2 regions of the Paenibacillus sp. YPG26 genome follow, and region 2 is predicted to be linked to the other one. Evidence: a T-box and tRNA genes for the amino acid it is inferred to sense, from the RefSeq annotation. Region 2 holds a T-box; the other holds one or more tRNA genes.

Region 1 (14,408 bases), 1.4 Mb from region 2:
TCCCCGAAATAGCTTTAGGGCTAGCCTCGGAATATAGAGTTATGGAGGTAGAGCACTGATTGGGTGCGGGGCCCGCCAAGGGTTACCAAGCTCAGTCAAACTCCGAATGCCATCAACTTCTGTCCGGGAGTCAGACAGTGAGTGCTAAGATCCATTGTCAAAAGGGAAACAGCCCAGACCATCAGCTAAGGTCCCCAAGTGTGTGTTAAGTGGGAAAGGATGTGGAGTTGCACAGACAACCAGGATGTTGGCTTAGAAGCAGCCACCATTTAAAGAGTGCGTAATAGCTCACTGGTCGAGTGACTCTGCGCCGAAAATGTAACGGGGCTAAACACACCACCGAAGCTATGGCTTGATACATTGTATCAGGGGTAGGGGAGCGTTGTATGTAGGTTGAAGGTGTACCGTAAGGAGCGCTGGACAGCATACAAGTGAGAATGCCGGTATGAGTAACGAAAAGATCAGTGAGAATCTGATCCGCCGAAAGCCTAAGGGTTCCTGAGGAAGGTTCGTCCGCTCAGGGTAAGTCGGGACCTAAGGCGAGGCCGAAAGGCGTAGTCGAAGGACAACAGGCCCAGATTCCTGTACCACCGTAATCCGTTATGAGCGATGGGGTGACGCAGCAGGGTAGTGACGCGGACTGATGGATGTCCGTCCAAGCAGTGAGGCTGGTGTGTAGGCAAATCCGCACACCGTAAGGCTGGGCTGTGATGGGGAGCGAAAATTACAGTAGCGAAGGTCATGATCTCACACTGCCAAGAAAAGCCTCTAGTCAGGAGAAGGTGCCCGTACCGCAAACCGACACAGGTAGGCGAGAAGAGAATTCTAAGGCGCGCGGAAGAACTCTCGTTAAGGAACTCGGCAAAATGACCCCGTAACTTCGGGAGAAGGGGTGCCCCGGTAGTGTGAATAGCACGAGGGGGCCGCAGTGAAAAGGCCCAAGCGACTGTTTAGCAAAAACACAGGTCTGTGCGAAGCCGTAAGGCGAAGTATACGGGCTGACGCCTGCCCGGTGCTGGAAGGTTAAGGGGAGTGGTTAGGGGTAACCCGAAGCTATGAACCGAAGCCCCAGTAAACGGCGGCCGTAACTATAACGGTCCTAAGGTAGCGAAATTCCTTGTCAGGTAAATTCTGACCCGCACGAATGGCGTAACGACTTGGGCGCTGTCTCAACGAGAGATCCGGTGAAATTTTAATACCTGTGAAGATGCAGGTTACCCGCGACAAGACGGAAAGACCCCATGGAGCTTTACTGCAGCTTGATATTGGACTTGGGTACGATTTGTACAGGATAGGTGGGAGCCTAGGAAGCCGGAGCGCCAGCTTCGGTGGAGGCAACGTTGGGATACCACCCTGATCGTATCGGAGTTCTAACCTGGTACCGTAATCCGGTATGGGGACAGTGTCAGGTGGGCAGTTTGACTGGGGCGGTCGCCTCCTAAAGAGTAACGGAGGCGCCCCAAGGTTCCCTCAGAATGGTTGGAAATCATTCGAAGAGTGCAAAGGCATAAGGGAGCTTGACTGCGAGACTGACAAGTCGAGCAGGGACGAAAGTCGGGCTTAGTGATCCGGTGGTACCGCATGGAAGGGCCATCGCTCAACGGATAAAAGCTACCCTGGGGATAACAGGCTTATCTCCCCCAAGAGTCCACATCGACGGGGAGGTTTGGCACCTCGATGTCGGCTCATCGCATCCTGGGGCTGAAGTAGGTCCCAAGGGTTGGGCTGTTCGCCCATTAAAGCGGTACGCGAGCTGGGTTCAGAACGTCGTGAGACAGTTCGGTCCCTATCTGTCGTGGGCGTAGGAAATTTGAGAGGAGCTGTCCTTAGTACGAGAGGACCGGGATGGACGCACCGCTGGTGCACCAGTTGTTCCGCCAGGAGCACAGCTGGGTAGCTACGTGCGGAAGGGATAAGCGCTGAAAGCATCTAAGCGTGAAGCCCCCCTCAAGATGAGATTTCCCAATTAGTAAGACCCCTTGAAGACGACGAGGTAGATAGGCTGGGGGTGGAAGTGCAGCAATGCATGGAGCTGACCAGTACTAATCGGTCGAGGGCTTATCCAACACAGCTTCACGAAGGGTAACTTCGGAAGCAATACAATCTAACACGCACAATTCGTTTCGTATCTAGTTTTCAGGTGATCAAGCCTGAAGAGAATTCCGTTTGGTGGCGATGGCGGAGGGGTTCCACGCGTACCCATCCCGAACACGACCGTTAAGCCCTCCAGCGCCAATGGTACTTGGACCGCAGGGTCCTGGGAGAGTAGGACGCCGCCAAGCGATACCCCAATCGGGGTTTTTGTGCCGGAGTAAGACGGCTACATATAAGGGCCTTTAGCTCAGCTGGTTAGAGCGCACCCCTGATAAGGGTGAGGTCGGTGGTTCGAGTCCACTAAGGCCCACCATCTTGTTACATCATATCATCATGGGGCCATAGCTCAGCTGGGAGAGCGCCTGCCTTGCAAGCAGGAGGTCAGCGGTTCGATCCCGCTTGGCTCCACCATATTCCCTGATAGCTCAGTTGGTAGAGCACTCGACTGTTAATCGAGTTGTCACAGGTTCGAGTCCTGTTCGGGGAGTACCGTTTTTGAAAGTGCTGAGTTAATCAGCACTTTCAAAAACAACAACCTTATATGGAGAAGTGTCCGAGCTGGCCGAAGGAGCACGATTGGAAATCGTGTAGGCGTCACAAGCGTCTCGAGGGTTCGAATCCCTCTTTCTCCGCCATGTGTATACATTTTTGAGCAAGGCCCGTTGGTCAAGGGGTTAAGACACCTCCCTTTCACGGAGGTAACAGGGGTTCGAATCCCCTACGGGTCACCACTTTCATTAAACAGCTTCAAGTGGGGATGAGAACCCATCAGGGTTCGTCGAAGCATAGGCTTCGGTAGGAATACATCGCAGTCTCGTTTGAAGAACGAGTATCCCCTACGGGTCACCACTTTCATTAAACAGCTTCAATCACTTCATCTTATATTTATGGAGGCTTAGCTCAGCTGGGAGAGCATCTGCCTTACAAGCAGAGGGTCGGGGGTTCGATCCCCTCAGCCTCCACCATATTGTACTACTGACGCGGGGTGGAGCAGCCCGGTAGCTCGTCGGGCTCATAACCCGAAGGCCGCAGGTTCAAATCCTGCCCCCGCAATTAATCCCAATGAATAATATGGGATTCATCAAAGTGTGGAGCCGTGGTGTAGAGGCCTAACATGCCTGCCTGTCACGCAGGAGACCGCGGGTTCGAATCCCGTCGGCTCCGCCATTGTCTTATTGATTTTTTTACACCTTGCCGGTGTAGCTCAACTGGTAGAGCAACTGACTTGTAATCAGTAGGTTGGGGGTTCAAGTCCTCTCGCCGGCACCATTTTGGAGGCTTAGTGAAGTGGCTAAACACGGCAGACTGTAAATCTGCTCTCTACGAGTTCGGTGGTTCGAATCCATCAGCCTCCACCAGTTTTTCTTAGAATGTAATATGGCGGTCGTGGCGAAGTGGTTAACGCACCGGTCTGTGGCTCCGGCACTCGGGGGTTCAAGTCCCCTCGATCGCCCCATTTACTTTCTTATTACTGCTACTTACGTTGGGGATTAGCCAAGCGGTAAGGCAACGGACTTTGACTCCGTCACCCATAGGTTCGAATCCTATATCCCCAGCCATTATTACCCCAAAAGGTGAAGCGAAAGCTTTGATGGAGATTCCTAATACTTTTCGGGGACCCCGGTAAACATTTTGAGCCATTAGCTCAGTTGGTAGAGCACCTGACTTTTAATCAGGGTGTCGAAGGTTCGAGTCCTTCATGGCTCACCATTTACCTTGATATCAGGGTGAACAGTGTTACTTGTGCGCGTGTGGCGGAATTGGCAGACGCACTAGACTTAGGATCTAGCGTCTTTGACGTGGGGGTTCAAGTCCCTCCACGCGCACCATTTGCGGACGTGGCTCAGCGGTAGAGCATCGCCTTGCCAAGGCGAGGGTCGCGGGTTCGATTCCCGTCGTCCGCTCCATTTTTTTAATCACGGGACGTAGCTCAGCTTGGTAGAGCACCTGGTTTGGGACCAGGGGGTCGCATGTTCAAATCGTGTCGTCCCGATTGTGATTTTGTAATTGGTGTAGAGTATTGGTATTACGGGACGTAGCTCAGCTTGGTAGAGCACCTGGTTTGGGACCAGGGGGTCGCATGTTCAAATCGTGTCGTCCCGACCATAAATTTTGCGGGTGTAGTTCAATGGTAGAACTTTAGCCTTCCAAGCTAATAGCGTGGGTTCGATTCCCATCACCCGCTTTGAGTGAGCAAGGATGTTATGATGATTCAATCATAACATCCTTTTTCGTTATACAGACTAATTCCTGGAATTCTCAGTGGAGGTTGCTAGTAAGTATCCTAAGATATAGGTTAGAATTAAACTAATTTGTTAATCCAATAAGATGAAGGCCGAGGTTGCTTCATCATTAAGATATACACAGTTAATCCAACCCTCGCTAATCTCTTTACTTCATTTCATGAAGATTTCGCTTTATCCATGCATAGAAAGGAAGTCGGCCTTGATGAGTCATAAGAACGAGCTGTTGAAGCAGCTAATTGCGGAAGGGAGCACTTATGAGTCCCTATATGAGAATCATCCCGATGCCATTTGTGTAATGGATGTGAATGGTCAGTATATTAAGGCGAATCCAGCTGCTCGAAGAGTGACTGGATACACACTGGAGCAATTTAACCGTACACCTGCACATGATCTGTTCACCAAGGAAGACGAAGCCTTGAGAAGTTATTACTTGAACGAGGCACTTCAAGGGAAGACAAGCAGCTTTGAATTGAATTTCACCCGGATGGATGGCCAGGTTCTTGATTTGGATATTACCTACGTGCCGATCAAGGCTGGAGAAGACATTGTAGGTGTACATTCTATATTTAAAGATGTCACTTTAACAAAAGAAATGCAGCGGCGTCTAATGGAATCCGAGAAGTTGTATCAAGTGATTACGAATGATGCCAAGGATGTCATTGCTTTTGCTACTATGGAAGGGAATTGCCTGTCCATCTCTCCGGCTATTTATGAGATTGTGGGCTACACACCTGAGGAGCTTGTCGGGACGCAGCTTAAGGAGCTGTTCGCAGGTGAAGGGACATGGGAGAATAAGGATCTGATTGCCTCTTCAGGTATACTTACGGGAAAACTCCGTCATGCCGATGGACATGAGGTGTGGGTTGAAGCCAGTATACAGAAAGTGCAGGGTTCCAGTACTCAAGCAGACAAGCTACTCATCATTACCCGTAATATTACACCTCGGATGATGGCTGAAGAGCATTTACGGCGAAGTGAACAGAGTCTGGCCCGTGCTCAAGGGATTGCTCATATTGGCTCCTGGGAATGGGATGTGGATCAAGAACGGTTCACATGCTCTCAAGAGTTCAAGAGGATCTACGGTCAAGATTTCGGGCAGTTCTCTTCTCCGTTCGATGAATGGCTGAAGGTTATTCATCCTGATGACAAATTGCTGATTACCGAAGCCTTAGAGGCTGCTTCTTCCCAGGGCGCACAATCCTTTGAATTAGAATTCAGGGTGCTTGGATGCGGAGATACAGAGAAGAATAAAGTTCTATTCAGCCAGACAGATATAGAGTTCGATAAAAAAGGCCGGGTCAAAAGGCTGTTCGGCATCGTACAGGACATTACAGAACGCAACCAGATGGAGAATAGACTTCGGGAGAGCGAGAAGCAGTACAGAATCATCTCCGAGAATTCGCTTGATTTAATATCCAAGCATAAAGCGGATGCAGGGAATACCTACTCGTATGCTTCTCCTGCTAGTATTACCTTGCTTGGTTACGAACCTGGAGAGCTTGTCGGAACCAGTGCTTTTGATTATTTCCACCCTGATGATATAAAGATTGTCCAAGATTACTTGTCGGTACAGCTGCAATATTCGTCAGAATATACGGTTACTTATCGCATTAGGCGCAAGGACGGAGAATACATCTGGTTTGAAAGCACAGGCCGGTATACGTTTGATGATCGGACTGGGGAAATACTTGAAATCGTGGCCGTATCCCGTGATATTACTGAGCGGAAAAATAATGAGCGACGCCTTCAGGAGAGTCAGCAGCGCTATAAGTCACTCTTCGAGTATAGTCCCTCTGCTGTATATTCCTTTGATCTGCACGGGAACTATGTAACGCTGAATTCCAACCTGGAAGCCTTGTCGGGCTACAGTAAGGAAGAACTGCTGGGTATGAATTTCAAACAAATTATTAGCAGTGCTGAAATAAACAAGACGGTTCGTTATTTTGAACTATCCATGAAAGGGGAACCTCAGTCTTACGAAACAACCATTATTCATAAGAATGGTACCCCTGTAGAGCTTAATGTGACGAATGTTCCCATTATTGTGGATCAGAACATCGTGGGAGTCTACGGAATTGCTACGGATATTACGGAGCGTAAGCGGTATACCGAACAGATTGAGAAGCTGAGTTATCAGCATTCCTTGATTCTGAATTCGGTATCTGAAGGGATATATGGACTTGATGAAGAGGGAAAAACCATATTCATCAATCCGGCTGCTTCCAGAATGCTGGGTTACAATATAGCCGAGTTCATAGGCACCGATAACCATCATTTAATCCATCATTCCCGAAGTGACGGAAGTCCTTATCCTGTTGATGAGTGTCTGATTCATCAGACGTTCAGGGACGGAAGAGCCCGTTCGGTTCATGAAGAGGTGTTCTGGAGGAAAGACGGTTCAAGCTTCCTTGTGAATTACCGTGCGGCCCCGTTGTATGACCGTGATCAGATTGTGGGTGTGGTGGTGGTGTTCAACGATGTGACGAATGAACGGGAGATCATTAGAGCGAAGGAATCGGCAGAACGGGCAACGAGAGCCAAGTCGGAATTTCTGGCCATGATGAGTCACGAAATCCGGACTCCATTGAACGGCATTATTGGAATGACGGATCTGCTGCTGGAGACACAGCTTCAGGAAGAGCAGCGGGAGTATGCTGATATCATCTCCGAGAGCGGACGAGCGCTTCTAAAGATTCTTAATGATGTTCTGGATTTCAGCAAAGTTGAAGCTGGGAAAATGGTACTGGATTACGGCTGGTTCGATCTATCTGCCTCCGTATCCAGCGTAATTGATCTATTCACCCCAGCGGCAATGGAGAAGAATATCAGCCTTACTTCTTGGATTGATCCCGAAATTCCTGCAAGAATTCGAAGTGATTCCGCCCGCTTAAGGCAGATCCTGATTAATCTTGTCAGCAATGCCCTGAAATTCACAGAGACAGGCCGCATAACCATCTCTGTTCATCCGGTCTCTGTCACGGGTTCTTCTTCCATGGTGCTTGAATTTAGGGTAACGGACACGGGAATAGGCATTGCGGAAGACAAGCTTGACCAATTGTTCCTGACCTTCTCCCAGCTGCACCCGGTCATTAACCGCAAATATGGGGGAACCGGACTCGGACTGGCCATTTGCAAAAGAATGGTTGAGCTTATGGGCGGTTCTATTTCAGCGGAAAGCCAGGAAGGGATCGGTTCCACATTTCGCTTCACTCTGATTAGTCATGATGAGGAATTAACTTTGCAGAAGAAAGCATGTGAGGGAGATTTGAGAGAGCTCAGCACCCACATTGAGGATCCCGGGTCTATGAACTGGATCCAGTACAAGGATCTGAAAGTGCTGATTGCTGAAGATCATCCTGTAAATGGTCAAATCTTTGTCCAGATGCTTGGGCGTCTGGGGATCAAAGCAGATGTTGCCCATAACGGTGTTGAGGTGGTTGAGGCAGTAAGCCGCAATCCATATGACTTGATATTTATGGATATCAAGATGCCGGTTATGGATGGAGCTAAGGCCGCCAAGATTATCCGCCAGGTGGTTCCTGAGGGCGAGAGGCCTGTTATTATCGCATTGGCTGCACAGGTTAACCATGAGGATGTACAGCTTGGTCTGGACAGCGGAATGGAAGACTATCTTAGAAAGCCATTCAAGCTTCAGGACATTAAAGCAAAGTTGATAGAATGGGGCAGTGTGCTTGCCGAAAGACGGAAGTAGCCTGTAAAAATAATAAGCTCCCTATAAGGCAGTTGGTGCCTTGTAGGGAGCTTGTTCTATTATGCTTGAGTCTTGTTTAAATAGATGATTCCAATGGTCTTAGGGCCGCAGTGACTGCAAATTACACATCCTGCATCGCTAAGCAGCACCTCATGAACGCCAGTTCGTTCTTTGATTAATTGACTCATGGCGATAGCATCTTGTTCTGCCATAGTGTGCACGACAAAGAGCGTATCCTTGTCCATGCTGTCCATATTGGACAGAGCATTCGTAACCATTTGATCAAGCGCCTTGTCGCGGCTTCCGCGGACTTTATAGGCTGGTGTCATTTTTCCCTGCTGAACCTTGATTACTGGACGGATCTTTAGGAGGCTGCCAACCAGATTCTGCATGCCTGAGCATCGGCCGCCTTTGTACAAGTACTCTAATGAGTCGATTACGAATTCGGTATCCACATTGGGCCTGATGGACTCAAGCAAAGATAGGATCTGCTCGGCAGATTGTCCTGCTTCAGCAGCTCTTGCGGCTTTAAGAACCTGGATTCCAATTCCGTTGGATAGATTCAATGAATCGAAGACATGGATACTTCCATCCGGGAACTCTCCTGAGGCGATAACCGCATTCTGATACGTAGAAGAGAGTTCAGAAGAAAGGCTTATGTAAATGATCTGGTCACCTGCATCGACATAAGGTGAAAAGGCAGAGATGAAGTCGGCAGGGGACGGTGCGGCTGTCTTAGGCAGCTTCCCAGTCTGAGTAACTTTGGAGTATAAGCCGGGCGGTGTTAGATCAATTCCGTCCCTGAATGTCTCACTATTGAATACAACATACAATGGAATAACTCCAATGTTATATTTGGCTACCAGATCGGAGGGAAGATCTGCAGTGCTGTCGGTAAAAATCTTTATTTTTCCCATAGTATTCACCTTTCTGACTATAAGGCAGTCTATACTTACAGTTGGCTCGTGCGAACAAAGAATAGGATTAGCATGAAAATAGGAGGTATGGCGCAAATGATAACTCCAAGAATGGCAAACAGCTTCTTGCGGTTCTTAAGGGCTAACCCTATTATACCCAGAACGGAACCCGTAAGGGTGAGAATAATTGCAGCCAATACAATTAATCCGGCCACCATAAATCCAGCATGATTCATAATTATCTCGTTAGTAACGGGAACTCCACTGATAATCAGACCTCTGGACGTATCCAGAACGATCGCAACTGCAGCAATATATGCAATCAGCGCTAGAAGGCTAACTACAAATGAGGCAATTCCAGGCCCGGAATGCTTGGTATTTGGATCAAGTGGGGGATTCAGATGGTTTGCATTGGATTCCATTAACTTATCTCCTTTTTAGATGACTTACAACATAATCTCGTATTAATTTTTCATAATTTCAAGAAAAAATCAAGAAGACTTTGTGAATGGCCTAGGTTTTTGTAGCAAAATGAGCTTATAATGCGATAAGATTAACAGCAGAATGAGTATGAATTAAGGTATAGAGGAGCTGAATAAGTCATGCATCGCAAGTATGTTGGAATCGGAGCACTTCTGCTGTTGTTAGGAGTTGCGGTTGGAGCTTTTGGCGCTCATGCCCTTGAGAAGGTGCTGGGGGTTCATACCTCTACCTATGAGACAGGTGTTCATTATCATATGATTCATGCTATAGGGATTATCCTTATTGCTCTTGCGGCAGGCAGTTGGGGAGTGTCAGCCAGGCTGGTATGGGCTGCACGTCTTATGATAATTGGAATCGTATTGTTCTCAGGCAGCTTGTATGTATTAAGTATCAGCGGTCTCAAGTATTTGGGTGCTATTACCCCTTTCGGGGGAGTCGCCTTTATTGCGGGTTGGCTGCTGCTGGCCCTGGAAGCTTTCTCGAAGAAAAAATGAACAAAAGGCGTTTTTCGGCGGAATACCGAAAAACGCCTTATTTGTTGTGAAGCAGTCTCGTTACTGATCTCAGGCATCCACGAAATCAATAATCTCACTGAGCCTGAAGTTATACACCTGCTTCTCATCCACATGATAGACATTCATGGTTCGGGTATCAGGAGCATAGTTCAAGATGCGGCACGGAATGGCGATCCGCTCCCGGTTCCGTTCGACCGAGAGCCGGACCAGCTTATTGTTGGACACGTAGCTTTGAATCCAGGATTGGATGGCCTCATCGCTCATGTTCCCAATAGAACTGTTGGCTGCTGTTCCGGAACCCGCTTCTGAAGGCTTGGCTGGCTGAACGTTAGGCTCTTCTTTGACTTGTGCCTTGGCAGCCTGCTCATCTGCCTGATGACGGAAAGCCTTGGCAATCATGGCCTGTCTCTTGGCGCTTAACGTAGCTTCAATGATTTCTCCCAGTTCTACGCCTGACTTAATCCGGTAGTCTACAAGATCGCCGGAATTAAGCAGCTGGAGTAAAGCCTGGAGAGCCATAGCATTGGATTTATCTTTAATTAAAATATCGACATTAAACAAGTAGGCAAGTTGCTCGTCATGTTTTGTGTTGGTCATAGGCCCCTTCATATCCTGCTTTTTCTTAAATCATACCATTAAATTATGAAGGAGCATAGTCCTTGACTGCACTGCATTCTACCAATTTCATGCAATCCGTTATTTATTAAAGAGTGCAGGAAGATTTTTATTGAAAGGAGGACGGACAATCCCCTTCTCCGTAATGATCGCTGTAACATACTCATGTGGTGTCACGTCAAACGCCGGATTGAACACCTTTACACCGACCGGAGCCGTGCGCTTGCCGAAGCTCTCCGTAATTTCACTCTCCGGACGCTCTTCAATCGGAATATCCTCACCCGTAGCAGTAGACAAGTCTATCGTCGATAAGGGTGAAGCTACATAGAATGGGATTCCATGGGCTTTCGCCAGAACAGCTACCCCATACGTTCCAATCTTGTTCGCAACGTCTCCATTGGCTGCAACCCGGTCCGTACCCACAATCACCGCCTGAATCCAGCCTTTGGACATAACCACAGCGGCCATGTTATCGGTTAATAAGGTTACATCAATGCCTGCCTGCTGAAGTTCAAAGGCAGTTAGTCTGGCTCCCTGAAGTACAGGGCGTGTCTCATCGGCAAATACCTTGAGGGGGATGCCGCGTTCTTTGGCCAGATAGAAGGGAGCTAGAGCAGTGCCATATTTAGCTGTGGCAAGACCGCCGGCATTGCAGTGCGTAAGCACACCCATTCCACTCTCAAATAAAGGAAGGGCATGCTCTCCGATCAGGCGGCATACTTCTTCATCCTCCTGATGAATGAGTATAGCCTCGGCGGTCAACCCTAAATTACGGGTCTCCAGCTCTGGTTGCTCCTCGGCAAGGCGCGCGGCTCTATCCTTCATTCTATTCAAGGCCCAGAATAGGTTCACTGCCGTGGGTCTGGATGTTGCCAAATATTCGGCAGCCTGGGTGACGTGCGGGAGCCAGCCGGAAGATTCTCCGGTATAGGCTTTGGCTGCAAGGACCACTCCATAGGCAGCGGATATCCCGATTGCCGGGGCCCCTCTAACCTTCATGGAAGCGATAGCGTCCCATATCTCTTCAGGTGTGGTGAGCTCCAGGAACTCAATCTGCTCGGGGAGCAGACGCTGATCAAGCAGGAAGAGCCGGTCTTCCTCCCACCGAAGGCTCACAAGAGGACCGTTATTCTCTGAGCTTTGAAGCAGAGAACTGTTTATTTCCTTATTTGAGCTCATACCGTTACCTCTTCTTCTTTGGCCGCTCGTCTCGCGATACCTGTAATTTCATCAATTGAGCCAGCGAACCGGCCGCGCTTAACGAGTGCGGTGCCGATCCCCAGCGCAGTTACTTTGGCTTGATGCCGGATCTCTTCATTTGCAATCGTATCAATATCAGCTACATGGGAGAGACCGACAATACGGCGTATCATCTTGGCCCCTGCAAATCCGATGGCATCCCGAAGAACCTTCTGGACATACATATCCTGATAGCCAGGTGTCCTAGCCGTTACATCAACAAGATCACGATTCCAAAGGTCACGGAAGTGAGTCTCGAAATGCTGCCATACTCCTTCAATCATGATTAGCAGACGATGCCGGCGGGCATTAACTTCTTCCACGCTTCCGCTCCAGCCAGGCTGGGCAGCGAAATTCAGCAGCAGATTGGCAATGACGGCCCCGATATCAAAGCCCATCGGTCCATAATATGCGAATTCGGGATCGATGACTTTCGTAGATTCCCGGGTAGCAAATATACTGCCTGTATGCAGATCTCCGTGAAGCAGAGCCTCCGCATGAGTCAGAAACTTCTCCCGAAGCAGAGCGATCTCAAGCCGCAGTTCATCATCGTGCCAAAGTGCTTCGGCATTTGGGCGAATGTCTTCGCTGAAGTTATTATTAGGAGAATCGCGGTAAGGATCTTCGAAGATAAGGTCTTCTGTAATCTTGCACAGATCCGGATTGATGAACCGGCCCAGCTGCTCCTTCTTAGCTTGCTGGTTCATTCCCAAATCCGAAGTATAGAACAGCGTCGAGGCCATAAATCGACCGATATGTCTGGCAAATTGAGGGTATTCCTGTCCTTCAATTAATCCTTTGCGCATAATCGTATGATCACTTAAATCTTCCATGACCGTAATCGCCAGATCATTGTCATAGGCGTAAATAGCCGGGACCAGGTCCGGAACATACGCATGCTGGATCTCCAGCGCTTCACGCTCAATTCGTGCACGATCCAGGCTAAGAGGCCAGGATTCGCCGACGACTTTGGCATAAGGAAGAGCTTGTTTGATTATAAGTCCTTTTCCTTCAGAAGCATCAGTAACACGGAACACCAGGTTTAAATTGCCGTCACCAATTTCCTCTACAGACAGATCTGCATCCTGACGGAAATGGCCGGGAATAGTTCTAGCTAAAGCGACTGCCTCTTCAAGAGACAGGGGATGATATTCGGACATCAGTGTTACACCTCCGCAGACACATTTATTCATCGATGATTATGGAATGAACTAACTAATTACGCAGCCTTTAGTTCATTCGATAGATATGGAACAAATTTCTTTAAGTTAGTATATCGGAAAAGTAATCCTTTTTGTATCTTTTTTTGAGAAAATACGGGTTGTTTCGCACTGAACGGGAAAGGGTAAAATGTAGTCATGGAGCGGTAACGTTCTGGACAAGATAACTATCATTCACGGGATTGACCCGGCGGAATGATCATACAATCTAATTCTGAAATGAAAAGTGAGGGAATGAACATGGCAAAAGCCGATGCAAAATCCAACAGCAAAACTAAAACATCAGGATTGGAACAAGTCCTTAATCAGCAGATAGCTAACTTAAATGTGTTGTATGTGAAGATTCATAATTACCACTGGTATGTAAAAGGGAACAATTTCTTCACGCTGCATGTCAAATTCGAAGAGCTGTATAATGAAGTTGCTCTGAAAATGGATGAGATTGCTGAGCGTTTGCTCGCGATTAAAGGCAGCCCTGCGGCTACACTGAAGGAATATCTTGACCTTGCTACCATTCAGGAAGCGACCGGGAAAGAAGATCCGAATGCCATGGTGCAGAATCTGATCGAGGACTTTGCCACATTGTCTGAATCCTTCACGGAAGGTATTGAACTGGCGGATCAGGCTGAAGACGAGGCTACAAGCGACCTTCTGACCGGGTTCAAGGGAGAGCTGGAGAAGCATATGTGGATGCTTCGTTCTTATCTGGGCTAAGAACAGACGAGGTGGAAAGCGCAGGCTCCTCTCCATAACTGCAGCCTAGAGCCTACTTCAGAACATGGATGAGTCTTTGAGCTTTGCACCGTTAAGACCATTTATTACAAATGGGAAGTGTGAATATAAGGCAAGAGCGAGCATGCGATTGCCGAGCGGAATTTGTCAGGCTTGACTGAATACAGTCAGGCCTGTTCCTTTTTTAGGTATCGATTTAACGTGAAGACTGTTGGCTGGCGGGGGAAAAGAGCACTTTTGGGCGAAGTAGGGAAGCCGGGTCCGATTGATAAACCTTTTGAAGTAGGGTAAAATGAAATGAGAATCAATGAGAATCATTTAGAATAATTCTAATTAGATACTCATTATGGTATAATTGCAGGCAGTGAGGGAGACGTCCCGATGAATATATACGTGGAACACACTGTTATGTTATCGATCAAATGGAGGGAGCATCTAAACATGGCTACACAATTTACTATTGAAGGCTTGAAGGCAACAATCGAGGGTAAGGAAATCCTGAAGGGGATCAACCTTGACATAAAAGGTGGTGAAATCCACGCCATTATGGGTCCGAACGGTACTGGTAAAAGTACGTTGGCTTCTGCCTTGATGGGACATCCTAAATATGAGGTTACGGACGGTAAAGTAACTTT
Region 2 (14,408 bases):
CCTGGCTTCCTCGAGAGTCTGGCTTGGAATCTTATTTTTGTTAAGCGACGGATCCTTTAGTAAAGCAAGGACTTCGGCGCCTTGACGTTCGGTCTCCAGCATGAGATACGGAGAGGTTGCATATGCCTTCTCGGTCTGCGGAGCAAGAGCTTTCTTGATATCAAAGGCCATAGCTTCGTCATATTGGCTCTTTGTAATCGTGTTCTCCTCGAGCATACGCTGCAGCACGAGCTGCTGGCGCTTGATTGCCCGTTTGAAGTTGGACTTATTAAATTCCCCTTTGCCGTTAAAAGCAGAATAAGAAGAGGGGAGCTGAGGCAGGCCAGCCAGATAGGCTGCTTGAGCAATATTCAGCTTCTTAAGGTCTGCGATCCCGAAGATTCCTCTGGAGGCGGCCTGGATACCAAATACATTATATCCATTGGAGCCGTTGCCAAAAGGAACCTTGTTCAAGTAAGCGGTTAAAATTTCTTTCTTGTCCAGGAACCGCTCAAGGCGCAGAGCCAGAAGCATTTCCTTAACCTTCCGGTTATCCGTACGATCCAGATTGAGGAACACCCGCCGGGCTAACTGCTGGGTTAACGTACTTCCTCCAGTCTGGCTGCTTTCCCGCAGAAGTCTTTCCTTAACCGCGCGCAAGGTTCCCTTCATGTCGACACCCTTATGATTCCAGAAGTTGTTGTCCTCAATGGAGATGACGGCATCAATCACAATCTGGGGAATTTCCTCGAAGGTTACCGGACGCCGGTCCTCTTCAGAACGAAGCTGGCCGATTACGGTACCGTCGCGATAGTAGGCGAACGCGGTAATATTATTAGTGCTTATTTTCTGTTCAATCGTAGCCCTTGAACGTACAGGGTCATCTTTGACGTTGGATGATACGAAGCCAAATAAGGCTCCCCCAACAAACAGAATCCCTGTAAAAGCAACAAAAACCAGCCATAGGAACACTTTCAGGGTCGTCCTGCCCCAATGTCTCTGGCGTCCGCGTTCTTGTTCTACAGGATCCTTTTCATGCACTTCTACCATAGAGTATCCTCCTTTTAACAGCAACATTATAGCACAAATGTACGCGTTTGAATCCATTTTCTCGGCTGTTGGTCTTCTATGAAGGCTGTTTTGGAATAGGATACCGGGTTTGACTTCCCAAAAGTATATATGTTATAAGATATACAGTAATATACAAATGCATATGGATAAAGGCTTTGAAAGATCTAGTAGAAGGTGGAAATCTCTCCCCAGAGAATCGGTGGATGCTGCGAACCGTGAGCGAACCCCCTTTGAATTACAATCTGGAGCCGTCCGGGGGAACCCGCATCTGAAGGGATGTGTCAGTAGTCCGGTACCGGGTAACCGTTATAGAAATGAAGTGAAAGCCATAGTATCCATTTGAAGTGGGTACGGCTTTAATTAGGGTGGTAACGCGAGCAGCTCCTTCTCGTCCCTTTGGGATAAGAGGGAGCTTTTTTGTGTTCAGAAATATACATGTTACAGGAGGCAGGACATGATGAAATGGGAAGAATTATCACCGGTACAGCAGGCTGAGGTCGAGCGTCAACTGCAAGTGATCTCGCGGGGAGTTGTAGAAATCGTACCTGAGGAAGAGCTTAGGAACAAGCTGGTTAAGTCCGTGGTTACAGGTGAGCCGTTGAAAGTGAAATTGGGACTCGACCCTTCAGCGCCAGATCTGCATATCGGGCACACAGTTGTTATGCAAAAGCTGCGTCAATTTCAACAGCTGGGTCACCAGGTTCAGTTAATTATCGGCGATTTCACCGGACAGATCGGTGATCCAACCGGCAAGTCCGAGACACGTAAGCAGCTGAGCGAGGAAGATGTGAAGCGCAACTCGGAGACGTACTTTAAGCAGGCCTTCAAGATTCTGGATAAAGAGAAGACAAAAATCCACTTTAATTCAGAGTGGCTGGCGCCTATGACCTTTGCAGATGTTGTGAAGCTTGCAGCAAAGCTCACCGTTGCCCGTATGCTTGAGCGCGACGACTTCACCAAGCGTTACCAGAGCGGACAACCTATCAGTGTTCATGAGTTCTTTTATCCACTGATGCAGGGAATGGATTCCGTGGCCTTGAAGTCGGATATTGAGCTCGGCGGAACAGACCAGAAGTTCAACCTGCTTATGGGACGTACACTTCAAAAGGAATACGGTGTAGAGCCTCAGGTAGCTATTATGACTCCGATTATCGAGGGACTAGACGGTGTTCAGAAGATGAGTAAGAGTCTGGGGAATTACATTGGTATCGACGAGCAGCCTAATGAAATCTACGGTAAGGCGATGTCCGTTCCGGATGAGTTGATGCTGAAATACTTCCAGCTTGTAACTGATCTAACGAATGAAGAGCTCGCCGTGCTTGAAGAGGGAATGAAGGGAGGCACGCTGCATCCTAGGGACGCGAAGATGAAGCTTGCTTTTACCCTGGTTAGGATGTATCACAGCCTTGAGGATGCGGAAGCTGCTCAGGAGCACTTCGTGACCGTGTTCCAGCAGCGTGCGCTGCCTGACGATATTCAGACTATCGAGATTGCTGACAGTGAGCTGGAGAATGGCAGAATTGGTCTGATCAAGCTGTTAACGCTTCTTGGGTTCGCCTCGTCCAATGGAGAGGCCAGACGCAGCATACAGCAGGGCTCCGTCAAATATAACGAAGACAAATTGACGGACTTCAGTGCCGAGCTTGAGATTAAAGATGGTGATGTTATTCAGGTGGGTAAGCGGAAATTCGCCAAGCTTGCCCGTAAGTAGTACAGGGTAGGGAGCCGGGAGGCTCCCTTTTTGTATGGAGGAGGAACAAAAAAGAGCACAAAAAAACCGGCCGAAGTCTTTGCAGACCAGGACCGGTTTGGGTTGGTATAAATATTAACGGTTGTAGAACTCGACGATTTGTTTCTCATCGATTTCTTGGGACAGCTCGGAACGCTCTGGAAGACGGATGTACTTACCTTCAAGGGAAGTATCATTGAACTCCAGGTAAGCTGGAAGGTGATTGCGGTTCGCCAAAGCTTCTTTAACAGAAGAAAGACCGCGGCTTCTTTCGCGAAGGCTGATTACATCGCCCAGGTTCACGAGGTAAGAAGCAATGTTCACTTTCTTGCCGTTAACTGTGATATGACCGTGGGATACCAATTGACGGGCACCAGCACGGGAGTTAGCGAAACCAAGACGGTATACAAGGTTGTCCAGACGGGATTCCAGCAAGAACATGAAGTTTTCACCGGCAATACCTTGCATTTTTTGTGCTCTAGAGAAGAGGGTTTTAAATTGCTTTTCGCCCAAGCCGTACATGTGGCGAAGCTTTTGCTTCTCAAGAAGCTGCATTCCGTAGTTGCTTACTTTTCTCCGTTGGTTAGCACCGTGCTGACCTGGAGGGAAAGGGCGCTTCAAATCTTTTCCTGTGCCGCTCAGGGAAATGCCAAGACGACGGCTAAGTTTAAATTTAGGACCTGTGTAACGTGCCATTGTATAGTAGACTCCTTCATAAATGAAATTTTAGGTGGGGCTACACTTGCGCCGGTTTTGTTTGTCGGGCGGGGGGATAGAAGGATAATCCGCTCTACTGACCGAAAAGTTCAGCCGCTGTCCAGTCAGCAACAAAATCCGTGAGGGTGACACAATATTACGCCCTAAGGTAAGACTCTATCCAGTCTTCATCAACAATAAATATTATATGAAGTTAGTATATAAAGTCAAGGCGAAGTTTTTGTTTGAAAAGGAGGGTTTTTGTCGATAGGGCTTTTGCACCAAAAATATGGGTCAAAACCATGATTTTTAGGTGCAAAAATCGAATTTAAATAGTAGAATACAGTTATATATTTATTTCCTAATTTTACCCTGAGAATCAGTTAGCTGTTAAGCATATGTAAAGGTTACCATTAAGCCGACGGAAGTGCGGTGCAGAAGGAGCCCCCTATGGCAGAACATCCACGAGAGGACCCGGTGATTAGTAATCTATCTTCCCAAATTCCAGAACTCAGCATTCACCCGGGCGAGAGCGCCTGGCTGGAGCAGCTTGATATCACGGTACATGACTTCCCGTACATACACCCCTTGTTGCGGTCGGCATTCAGAGACTGGATCCCGGCAGTGTCCGCATTGGAAGTCGGCGGCCAGCTCTCATGGCTGCTTGCCGATTGGACAGCAGAGGTAATACACACCGAAGATAAGGCTATACTGAGTATCTGGCATGAGCGTATAAGCCAGCTGATGCGGACATGCCTGGACTCTGGCGAGACAACAGCGGTGAAGCTGTATGTAGATGCTGCGGAAGAACAACATATCATTGCAGCAGGGATTCCGGTTCGTACCAAAAGCAAAGCCGAGATATTTGCAGTACTCGGGTGTATTATTCAAGGATCGGCTGAAGAGATCGCCTTTGGCGAGCGGATTCTGGGTATGGCGCAGCAGCATTTCACGTCTTGCTTCTACCGCAGGTTCGAGAATACGTTCTTCAAAGATATGATCGCGATACAAGAACAGGCCAAACGTGAAGCTCAAAGAAGATCATTCCTGGTTGATGTAGTACAGAGGCTTCATGACAAGATTGATGTGGATGCGGTGCTGCATGAAGTGCTGGACAGCATTGTCAGGGTATACCCGAATGTCCACTTGGAGATCTTGATGTCCCAGGACCATCAAGGCTCTAATTCCAGGGTGAAGCTGCTGCAGTTGCAAGCGGATACAGATCCGTTATGTGTCCAGGCTTTTATGGAAGGGAAGCTGCTTCGTAACAGCTTTCGGGCAGAGAATGGACAGCAGCAGTTAGAGATCGCTGTTCCATTAAGCGGTAAGCAGGGAGTATATGGGGTGTTTCATTTGTTCATTCCGTATGAACATTTCGAGGAAGCCGATATCCAGTTGGTGGAAATGCTGGCCGATACGGCTGGAACAGCATTTGAGAACGCGAAGCTGTATGAACAGTCTAACCAGCTTATTCATGAGCTGAGGTTAATTAATGAATTGACCCAGCGGTTAAGTCAGAGCTTGCAGCTCAAAGAGATATTTAAGTTTGCAACCGATGAGCTATTGCATATATTTGGTGCCGAATACTGCTGTATTTCCCAACTTGATAAGGATAAGGACTTTTTTGAGATGGTCTCTACTAACGTCACTTTCTTGTCAAAAGAGATTTTTCCCAGAGACTGCGGTGTATGCGGCTTGGTCTATGCCACGAAGGAACCCATCATCCTATCGGATTATCACAGTTATGGAAGGGTATACTCCAGGCTGATGGAGGAGACAGGGTCTAGCTCCTTGATCGGAGTTCCCTTAATGATCCGGGGGGAAGTCAGCGGGACAATCCTGCTTACGCATACCCGCTCTAATTACTTCTCTTATGAGAATTATAAGCTGCTTCAGGTGCTGTCCACACATATCGGACTGGCGGTTGCGAACGCTTCCCTGCATGCAGAAGTTCGGCGGATGGCTAATAGGGATATGCTGACAGGATTGTTCGCCCGTCATTATCTGGATGACAAGCTGCTGGAATTCCAGCGCAGGGATGCGAAGGGCTCCCTTATTGTGGTGGACATAGATAAATTTAAGCAGGTTAATGATACCTATGGCCATCAGATTGGCGACACTATTCTAAAGCAGGTCTGCAATATCATTCAGTCCACCGTGCGCAAGATCGATGTCTGCGCACGGTGGGGAGGCGAGGAATTAGCGGTATATTTGCCTGGCATGGAGCTGGAGGAAGGTTATCAGCTTGCCGAGAATATACGCGAACGAGTGGCGGTTGAGACGACACCACCGGTTACGGTATCCTGCGGAGTATCCCACTGGAGCCGCAAAGATGAGAAGATTAGCGTAGAGTCACTTTTTTACCGGGCTGATATGGCACTATACCGTTCTAAGAACAACGGCCGTAACCAGACCCAAGTTGGCAGGGATAACCAATAAGTCTGAAAGGGCACCTAAGGGTGCTCTTTTATTTTGTCCGCAGATTCATCTGTATAAGTTGTTCCTTGTAGGAGAAATTAGGAGTAGCATTTATATTGTTCATGGATGGAAGGTGTGGGGGATGACCAAGCGAGCTATTGTAGGCAGGGCTGTAGTGATCATAATCATGGTAATGCTGATTGCATCATGTTCAAAGCCGAGGACGGCGCAGGATTGGTTCGACTTGACCTGGGCTGGACTGGCTGGAAGTGACACGCTCAGCTTCAAGGGTAACACCGTGCTGTTGCGAGCCAACCGGCCTCAGCCTGAGGGCAGTCTGGCATTCTCGGGAGAGCTGCGGAACCACCAGGTTCTGACGCTAATCGCAGACTCTCCTGTGAATCAGGAGAACTCCGGCTTGAAAGAGGCAGCTTCCAAAGGAAAAAGCCCTCTAACCACATTTCAACTGAATGGCAGAAAGTGGGCGGCTCTGGATCAGTCTCAGGGAGACCGTATACCTCATCCTCTTGCCCGGGTTAACCCTTTGGCACAGCTTGAAGAGATCCATAATACCAAATCCAAATCCCTCAGACTTGAGAGCGGTGCTGCAAGAGGAACAAAGGTACTACGGATCGAGCTTGCTCCAGAGGAAGCTAAGGCGCTGCTCCGCAGACAGCTTGGTGAAGAAATGGAGCTTGTCCTTGCGAACTGGAAGCGGGATAGCCAGCTGCTGCAATTGACTATCCCCGAGCGGGAAGCCCTGAACCGGGAAGTTCTGAAATTGTGGAGTCAGGGTAACGGCCAATTGTCAGATAAGTTGGATCAGGCAGAAGTTAGGGCGGTGTACCATTTGACTATAGATACAAAATCGGGTCTGCCAAGGCGGCTTACCTCCAATAACAAGATCACCTTTCCCGGAGACTCGAATTTAAATAAACCTGAGATCCTGGTTACTGACTGCAGCTTCAGATGAACAGGAGTTCCTTAGCAATCATCTAAATGCTACAATAGACAGGAATCAACCATTGTTAAATTAATGCAGCTAAGAGGAGGAACAAGAATGCGTGATCCAAGAATCGGGCAGCTGGCCAAGAACTTGGTGGAATACTCTGTTAACGTTCAGCCAGGGGAGAATGTGCTTGTTGAAATGATAGGTACAGAGCGGGATTTGTTGAATGCAATTGTTGAAGAAGTAGGCGAAAAGGGTGGAAACGCATTTGTGCAGCTCACGGACAGAACCGTGCAGCGGGCCATGCTTAAATATGGGAACAAGCAGCAGATCCAGACATGGGCCGAGATCGATCTGAACCGAATGAAGCAAATGCAGTGTTATATCGGAATCCGGGCGGGGGAGAATGTCAACGATCTGGCTGATGTACCTGAAGAAAAGATGAATTTATATAATTCGTTATACTCTCATCCTGTACATAGTGAACAGCGCGTCAAGCACACCAAATGGGTCGTACTGCGCTATCCTAATGCAAGTATGGCCCAGCTGGCCAATACCAGTACGGAAGCTTTCGAGGACTTCTACTTCGCGGTATGCAATCTGGATTATGCCAAGATGGATCGTGCTCAGGATGCTCTGGCTGCACTTATGAACCGGACGGATAAGGTGCGGATTGTAGCGGAAGGGACGGATCTTAACTTCTCGATCAAGGGCATTGGAGCCATTAAATGTTCAGGACAGAACAACATCCCCGACGGAGAGGTCTATACAGCACCTGTTCGTGACTCGGTCAATGGCACAATTAGTTTTAATACAGCCAGTCTGTACAACGGGGTAACATTCGAGAATATCAAGTTCCGTTTCGAGAATGGGAAAATCGTTGAAGCCTCTAGCAATGATACGGCTCGGATTAACGCCATTCTTGATGCGGATGAAGGCGCCCGTTATATCGGCGAATTCGCGATCGGTTTCAACCCTTATATCCTTCATCCGATGAAGGATACACTTTTTGATGAGAAGATTGCGGGCAGCTTCCACTTCACTCCCGGGCAGGCCTATGAGGTAGCGGATAACGGGAACCGGTCTTCCATTCACTGGGATCTTGTACAGATCCAGCGTCCGGATTATGGGGGCGGAGAAATTTATTTTGACGGACAACTGATACGCAAGGATGGACTGTTCGTTATTCCCGAACTTGAGGCATTAAATCCGGAGAACTTGAAATAGGAGATTTATCCTTGATTGGTAAGCGGATTCAAGGTATCATGAACATATATTAATATAAATAGAAAACGGAGGATATTCCATGGCGAACAACAATGCAGCGGTTGTAGAAATTGCACAAACAGCAGGAAGATTCACTTCTTCAATCGTGCTTCAAGCGGAGAACAAGTATATTGATGTTAAGAGTATTCTAGGTCTGTTCACCACTTTGGTCAGCTCGGAAAGCTACGAGCTTCATGTTCATGGACCGGATGCGGTAGAAGCTAAAGCAGCAGTATCTGAAGCTTTCGCAAAGCATGGTCTAAATGTTCGTGTAGTCGAAGAATAGGCTAGCACCGCAGCACTCCTGCCTGATGGCAGGGGTGTTTTTTTGTCCGGCGAGGAATCGGTTCTCCGCATGGCTGGCATTATTTTGCGAGGTTCTTGTATTGGTGTTCATTTTCGTCTAATATTAGGTTAAAGTAAATATAATCGTATGGTTAGACTGAAGATTTTGTACACGGGGGGGAAGATTGCATGACTTCATCTGATTTGCAGGAACAGTTGAATTTGAAAGCGCTGAGTCTTTTGCAAGAAGACGCAGATAAAATAGAGAAGCTAATTGAAGTGCAGATGGAGAATCTGGCAACACGTTATTGCCCTCTATATGAGGAAGTGCTTGATACCCAGATGTTCGGATTCTCGAAAGAGGTTGATTTTGCTGTGCGTGCAGGACTGGTTAATCCTCTGGTAGGCAAGCAGATCTTAAGCAAGCTAGAGCGCAATCTGGCCGTTCTCTATGAGGCCCTGAATACCAAAGAGTAGCCTGTCGCAGGATGGGCATACATAGAAATATACAAATAAAGCGTATGATCCGGATCCAACCGGACATACGCTTTATTTGTGTTATTACACCCAAAGTTCTCTAGATCAGGTAGAAGGATACACCGAGAATGGTGTATACCGCAAGCAGGAGAAGCCCCTCGTACCAGTTCGTGGCCCCGTCCTGGGTAATAGATTTGGCAATAAATACGGATACGCCGATGGCCGCAAGCTCAATGACCGTGAACACGATATCCATGGGCCGTCCCAGCATATGGCTGACAAAGATCAGAACTGGTGCGACGAAGAGAGCGATCTGCAAGCTGCTGCCCACTGCAATCTCTACCGCAGCTCCCATCTTGTTCTTCATAGCCAGCATAATCGCGGCACTGTGTTCAGCTGCGTTGCCGACAATAGCGACTACAAACGCACCGACAAAGATTTCGCTAAGACCGAATTTGGTCGTAAACGTATCCAGCGTATGTACCAGCCACTCACTGACAAAAGCTACCATGACCGTAGCAAGAATCAGATACAGTATCGACTTGCCTTTGGACCACGCTGGAGGATGCTCATGTGCCAGCTGTTCATCGTTGGTCTCGGTTACATCGCTCAAATACTTCTTATGTGTAATCATGGAGAAGACAAGCCACAGCAGGTAAGCCACAATAAGAATTCCTGCCACAACAAGGCTGAACACGTTCTTGTCTTCGGTATGTACGGCATGTGTGTTCAGGAAGATCGCAGGCACGAACAACGCGATAATTCCCAAGATCATTAGTGAACCGTTGAGCCCGGCAAGGGTGACATTGAAATTCTGAATCTTGTACTTCAAACCGCCGGCAAAAAGACTAAGCCCCAGCACGAGCAGAAGGTTGCCGATGATAGAACCCGTGATACTTGCTTTAACGATCTCAAATTGACCATTGCTGACAAGCAGGATTCCGATAATCAGCTCGGCAGCATTACCAAAAGTCGCGTTCAGAAATCCACCGAGACGCTGACCCGCATAATGAGCGACGCTTTCTGTTGCTTTCCCCAAGAATCCGGCAACAAATATTACCGCGATGGAGGAGATCACGAATTGCACCGTAGGATCCCAATGAGCGAAGTGACCGACCGCGCTAAGAAGGAACATTAAGATGAGCATACTTGGAAACCAAATCTTTTTCAAAAAACGACACCTCAACTTTTAAGTTATTTGATGTGGGCTTATAAGAGTACAAAAACAATATAACCATTATTGTACCCAATATAAACGTAAAATGCAGGGTGTTATGCATTTGTTCAATCCGTATTATATACGGAAGTTGGAAGAATGGTCCATAGTTGCTTTCATACCCGGCACCCATTACAATTAGAAATAATTAGATTTTTGGAGGGGGAATGACCATGACCGAGCAGTTGCAGCTTGAATTAGGGACCATTCGAATCTCGGATGATGTAGTATCTAAAATTGCGGGCATGGCTGCACTTGAGACTCCCGGTATCGCGGCAATGAGCGGCGGACTTTCTGAAGGCTGGGCGAAACGGCTTAGTGGCAAGAATGTGCAAAAGGGAGTTACTGTTGAGGTTGGCCAGCTGGAAGCCGCCATTGATCTGCGGATTATCGTGCTGTATGAGACACCGATTCATGAGGTGTGCCGCATGCTTCAGCAGAATGTACGGGTTGCCGTAGAGAGCTTAACAGGTCTGCAAGTCGTTGAAGTTAACATTAAGGTTGAGGGTGTGGCTTTCAAGGATGATGAGATGTAGGCGCATACGTCCTGAAGGTTAGAGGTACATAATCACTTATCGACCAACATCAAAAAGGCTGGCCCCCTGCAGATCTACTGCGGAGGCCAGCCTTTTGTCTATCGGAAGCTTCTTCTGGCAGGTCTATCGGACACGGCCTGCTTGATGACGACAGATTTGGTGCGCTCTTGACTGACTGGCAGGCTGGATTGTCTGGATATACTCAGCACAATGCCCATGCTTGCCATCATAACCATCAGGGAAGATCCGCCATAGCTAATAAACGGAAGTGTAACGCCTGTAATCGGAATCGTATTCGTAACACCGCCAATATTGATAAAAGCCTGAATCGCGATAAGTCCCATGATCCCTACACCAACCAAGGTTCCGAAATTATCCGGGCAGCGGAGAGAGACCAGAATACCTCGCCAGATAAAATAAATATAGAACAATAAAAAGAGCAAGGTACCGATGAATCCGAATTCTTCACCAATAACAGAGAAGATAAAGTCGTTATAAGAATTCGGAAGGTAATGAAGCTTCTGGACGCTCTGACCAAATCCTGTGCCAGTCACTCCGCCATGGCCGATGGCAATCAGAGAGTGGACAAGGTTGTAGGATACATCCTGAGGGTCCTTCAAAGGATCCAGGTAAGCTTCGAAACGGCCAATTTTGTAACTCTGTGTCTGCGTACCTGCGTCATCGCCCGGACTAATCTTGTCGAGCAGGAATTTGGCTCCCAGCACGATGCTTACACCAAGAATAAGAAGGGCAATAGAGCCGAGAATATGCTTCAAGTTGGCGCCTCCAGCGAATATAACCAGACCGGCCGTAGCAACAAGAATTACACAGGAGCCGAAATCCGGCTGAAGCATGATTAGTCCGCCTACAAATCCCACAATCAGCATCACCGGGATATAGCCGGTGCGCAGGTCACGGAAGCGTTCGCCTTTCTTGGAGATTAAGGCTGCCAGGTAGAGGATGATGGTGACCTTGGCCAGCTCGGAAGGCTGAACACCAAACGAACCGATACCGAACCAGCTTCTAGCTCCGTTAATATTTTTTCCTATATAAGGAACAAGTAACAACATAATTAAGGTGACTATGAACACAGGCACAAACAGTTTCTTGTATTTGGCATAAGGTATATTCATTGTAACTAGCATGCTCAGCAGTCCCAGCACGCCGAAGATCATTTGTTTCTTGGTGAAGTACATGGCATCAAAATTAAAATTTTTATTGACTATTGCAATGCTGGAGCTGGAGCTGAATACCATGACTAGACCGAATCCCACCATGAGCAGGGTAAGAATGAGCAGTTGAAAGTCAGGAGTCCCTTTTCTGGTCTGGGTGGTAGTGTTATTACTCATAGCCCGGGTCTCATGCCTCGAGCAGTTTCTTTAGTTCGGTCAGCTTCTGATTCGCCTTGCTCAGAACTTGGGACGGAATTGGAGACTCGTACTCAAGTCCATGAGGGAAGGTTGCGCGGCCCATGTAGACGGCCTCAATCGCGAGCACGGTATCTGGACGCTCCAGCTTGCCCTCCAGGGCGCGGGTATTGATGCGCAGAAAGTACTCGCTGTTGTTGTCTTCTATTTTATAATCATATGTAGCGCGATAATATTCCCACTGCCACCGAACAAACCCTACTTTCTCGGCGGATTCATCCAGATAAGCGAGGTCACTTTTAATTCCATCCAAACCAGTGTTTTCAAAAATCATTAGGTCATTGTCCTCCCTTGACATACAGTATATTCATTCATGATAGTATGTTTCCGGGAGTTGTGCAAGCACTCTCAGGGCCTTATGCAAAAGACTTTTCCGGCAGATCAGCGGTGTGTGTTACAATGATTGCAGCAGCTTAATAGCAGGTGATTGTGTGAACAAAGAGAAGGATGTGGCTGGGGTGACAGATCTAGAACTTGTAAAGTCTTTATTTCCGGAAATGGTGAAGAGAAGGCGTCACCTGCACCGGAATCCCGAAGTTTCCTATAAAGAAGAGAGAACATCGGCCTATGTTGCTGATATTTTGATACAGCTTGGTATAGAAGTTAGAACGGGAGTCGGCGGTTACGGGGTTGTCGGGATCATTAAGGGCAGGCTTCCCGGCCATACCGTTGCGCTGCGGGCGGACATGGATGCCCTGCCGATTCAGGACGAGAAGCGGTGCGATTATGCGTCTGAGGTTCCTGGTGTCATGCATGCTTGCGGTCATGATGGTCATACGGCCACACTGCTGGCGGTAGGGGAGTACTTTGCCAGACACGTGGACACGCTCCAAGGAGAAGTCCGCTTGATCTTCCAGCCGGCAGAAGAGGTGTGCCCGGGAGGGGCGGCCGCAATGATTCGGGATGGGGCGATTGACGGGGCGGATGTGATATACGGAGTTCATCTATGGACTCCGATCCCGGTAGGTACGGCGGCGAGTGCCTCAGGACCGTTCATGGCTTCAACAGATGAGTTCTTTGTGGATATGAAAGGACACGGCGGTCATGGAGGCATGCCTCATGCGGCGATTGACAGCGTTGTAGCAGGCGCGGCCCTTGTCATGCAGCTTCAGACGATTGTCAGCCGATCCATAGATCCTCTGGATCCTGCGGTAGTGACGATTGGCTCCATTCAGGGTGGGACCGTGCAGAATGTAATTGCAGAGCACTGTATCCTCTCAGGCACGGTCAGATGCTTCAAGGAGGAGACAAGGCACCTGATCCGAAGAAGAATTGAGGAGATGGCCGAGGGGACGGCCAAGGCGTACGGAACAGAGGCTGTTATCGACTATGTAATGGGATATCCTCCGCTGGTTAATCACGAAGCAGAGGTGAACCGCTTCTTCCGCGATGCGGGGAACGTGTTCGGCCTTCGGGCGGAAGTATCCCCGAAGATTATGCCGGCTGAGGATTTTGCTTATTATGTACAGCATATTCCCGGCTGCTTTGTTCTAGTGGGGGCTGGCAATCCAGACAAGAACGCCTCGTATCCACATCATCACCCGAAGTTTGACCTGGATGAAGATTCCATGCTGTATGCGGCGGGACTGCTAATTACCCTCGCGGAATCCTATATGAGGGAGCACGGATGAATAAATTCTGGTGATTTCTGGAGAATCTAATATATGAAGCAGGGAGCCCGCAGAGCTGCGGGCTTCTTTGCGCTTGAGAAGGATAGTGAATCCGTGACACGGAAGAAAGGATGTATGTATGGACGGGACAGGAGCATGCTTGGTTCAGCGGGATTTCACGGTACTTCTTGAGAAGGAGCATCCTGGCTTTGAAGCGGCAAGACGTGAGCTTGCAAGGTTCGCAGAGCTGGTGAAGAGCCCGGCTTCATTTCATACCTACCGGCTTACTCCTCTATCCATGTGGAACGCTGCAGCTCAGGGGATGAAGGCCGCTGAAATATTGGACAGCATCCGGGATTTGTCCAGGTCAAAGGTTCCCGATCAGGTGTTAAAGGAACTGACCATCTGGTTGTCGCGTTATGGAAAACTAAGGATGAGCCTATCTGCGGAACAACCAGGAGTTCTCGTCCTGGAAAGTGAATATCCGGAATTCATAGATGAAATTATGCACCTTGAACCTATACAGAGACTGGCGCTTGAGAGGACGGCGGCGACCCAGCTGTCCATTCCCGTCCGCAGCCGGGGAATAATTAAGCAGGATCTGACCCGGCTTGGTTACCCGGTACAAGATGAGGCAGGATACCATAGTGGACAACACTTATTCTTTCAGCTCCGTGACCAGTTGGCCGCAGGAGAGCAGTTCTCGCTCCGGCCATATCAGCACGAGAGTGTGAGTGCCATTGCAGGAA

What was found. The T-box of region 2 lies ahead of tyrS (tyrosine--tRNA ligase). A T-box ahead of a tRNA ligase gene usually reads a tRNA of that ligase, here a tRNA-Tyr.
Region 1: it encodes a tRNA-Tyr, which carries the amino acid that the T-box ahead of tyrS (tyrosine--tRNA ligase) is inferred to sense. The anticodon was not compared.

Annotation. Positions count from the first base shown of each region.
Region 1 covers NZ_CP084530.1:2,950,457-2,964,864, reverse strand. The annotation lists rRNA gene LDO05_RS14050 (23S ribosomal RNA) at 1-2,066, shown strand, start outside; rRNA gene rrf (5S ribosomal RNA) at 2,166-2,282, shown strand; tRNA gene LDO05_RS14040 (tRNA-Ile) at 2,331-2,407, shown strand; tRNA gene LDO05_RS14035 (tRNA-Ala) at 2,430-2,505, shown strand; tRNA gene LDO05_RS14030 (tRNA-Asn) at 2,509-2,581, shown strand; tRNA gene LDO05_RS14025 (tRNA-Ser) at 2,638-2,729, shown strand; tRNA gene LDO05_RS14020 (tRNA-Glu) at 2,751-2,825, shown strand; tRNA gene LDO05_RS14015 (tRNA-Val) at 2,984-3,059, shown strand; tRNA gene LDO05_RS14010 (tRNA-Met) at 3,074-3,147, shown strand; tRNA gene LDO05_RS14005 (tRNA-Asp) at 3,185-3,261, shown strand; tRNA gene LDO05_RS14000 (tRNA-Thr) at 3,288-3,363, shown strand; tRNA gene LDO05_RS13995 (tRNA-Tyr) at 3,368-3,452, shown strand; tRNA gene LDO05_RS13990 (tRNA-His) at 3,475-3,550, shown strand; tRNA gene LDO05_RS13985 (tRNA-Gln) at 3,579-3,653, shown strand; tRNA gene LDO05_RS13980 (tRNA-Lys) at 3,729-3,804, shown strand; tRNA gene LDO05_RS13975 (tRNA-Leu) at 3,840-3,923, shown strand; tRNA gene LDO05_RS13970 (tRNA-Gly) at 3,927-4,001, shown strand; tRNA gene LDO05_RS13965 (tRNA-Pro) at 4,014-4,087, shown strand; tRNA gene LDO05_RS13960 (tRNA-Pro) at 4,124-4,200, shown strand; tRNA gene LDO05_RS13955 (tRNA-Gly) at 4,209-4,279, shown strand; gene LDO05_RS13950 (PAS domain S-box protein) at 4,543-8,052, shown strand; gene LDO05_RS13945 (DegV family protein) at 8,112-8,969, opposite strand; gene LDO05_RS13940 (hypothetical protein) at 9,005-9,391, opposite strand; gene LDO05_RS13935 (DUF423 domain-containing protein) at 9,572-9,946, shown strand; gene LDO05_RS13930 (hypothetical protein) at 10,016-10,564, opposite strand; gene mtnA (S-methyl-5-thioribose-1-phosphate isomerase) at 10,664-11,761, opposite strand; gene mtnK (S-methyl-5-thioribose kinase) at 11,758-12,981, opposite strand; gene LDO05_RS13915 (Dps family protein) at 13,282-13,755, shown strand; gene sufC (Fe-S cluster assembly ATPase SufC) at 14,215-14,408, shown strand, end outside.
Region 2 covers NZ_CP084530.1:1,593,178-1,607,585, forward strand. The annotation lists gene LDO05_RS07395 (transglycosylase domain-containing protein) at 1-1,029, opposite strand, end outside; T-box leader at 1,197-1,449, shown strand; gene tyrS (tyrosine--tRNA ligase) at 1,508-2,761, shown strand; gene rpsD (30S ribosomal protein S4) at 2,876-3,475, opposite strand; gene LDO05_RS07410 (sensor domain-containing diguanylate cyclase) at 3,926-5,914, shown strand; gene LDO05_RS07415 (hypothetical protein) at 6,036-6,866, shown strand; gene LDO05_RS07420 (aminopeptidase) at 6,954-8,069, shown strand; gene LDO05_RS07425 (HPr family phosphocarrier protein) at 8,149-8,394, shown strand; gene LDO05_RS07430 (Fpa/YlaN family protein) at 8,583-8,870, shown strand; gene cax (calcium/proton exchanger) at 8,971-10,041, opposite strand; gene LDO05_RS07440 (Asp23/Gls24 family envelope stress response protein) at 10,260-10,622, shown strand; gene ftsW (putative lipid II flippase FtsW) at 10,721-11,971, opposite strand; gene LDO05_RS07450 (YugN family protein) at 11,982-12,323, opposite strand; gene LDO05_RS07455 (amidohydrolase) at 12,547-13,680, shown strand; gene LDO05_RS07460 (DNA repair helicase XPB) at 13,799-14,408, shown strand, end outside.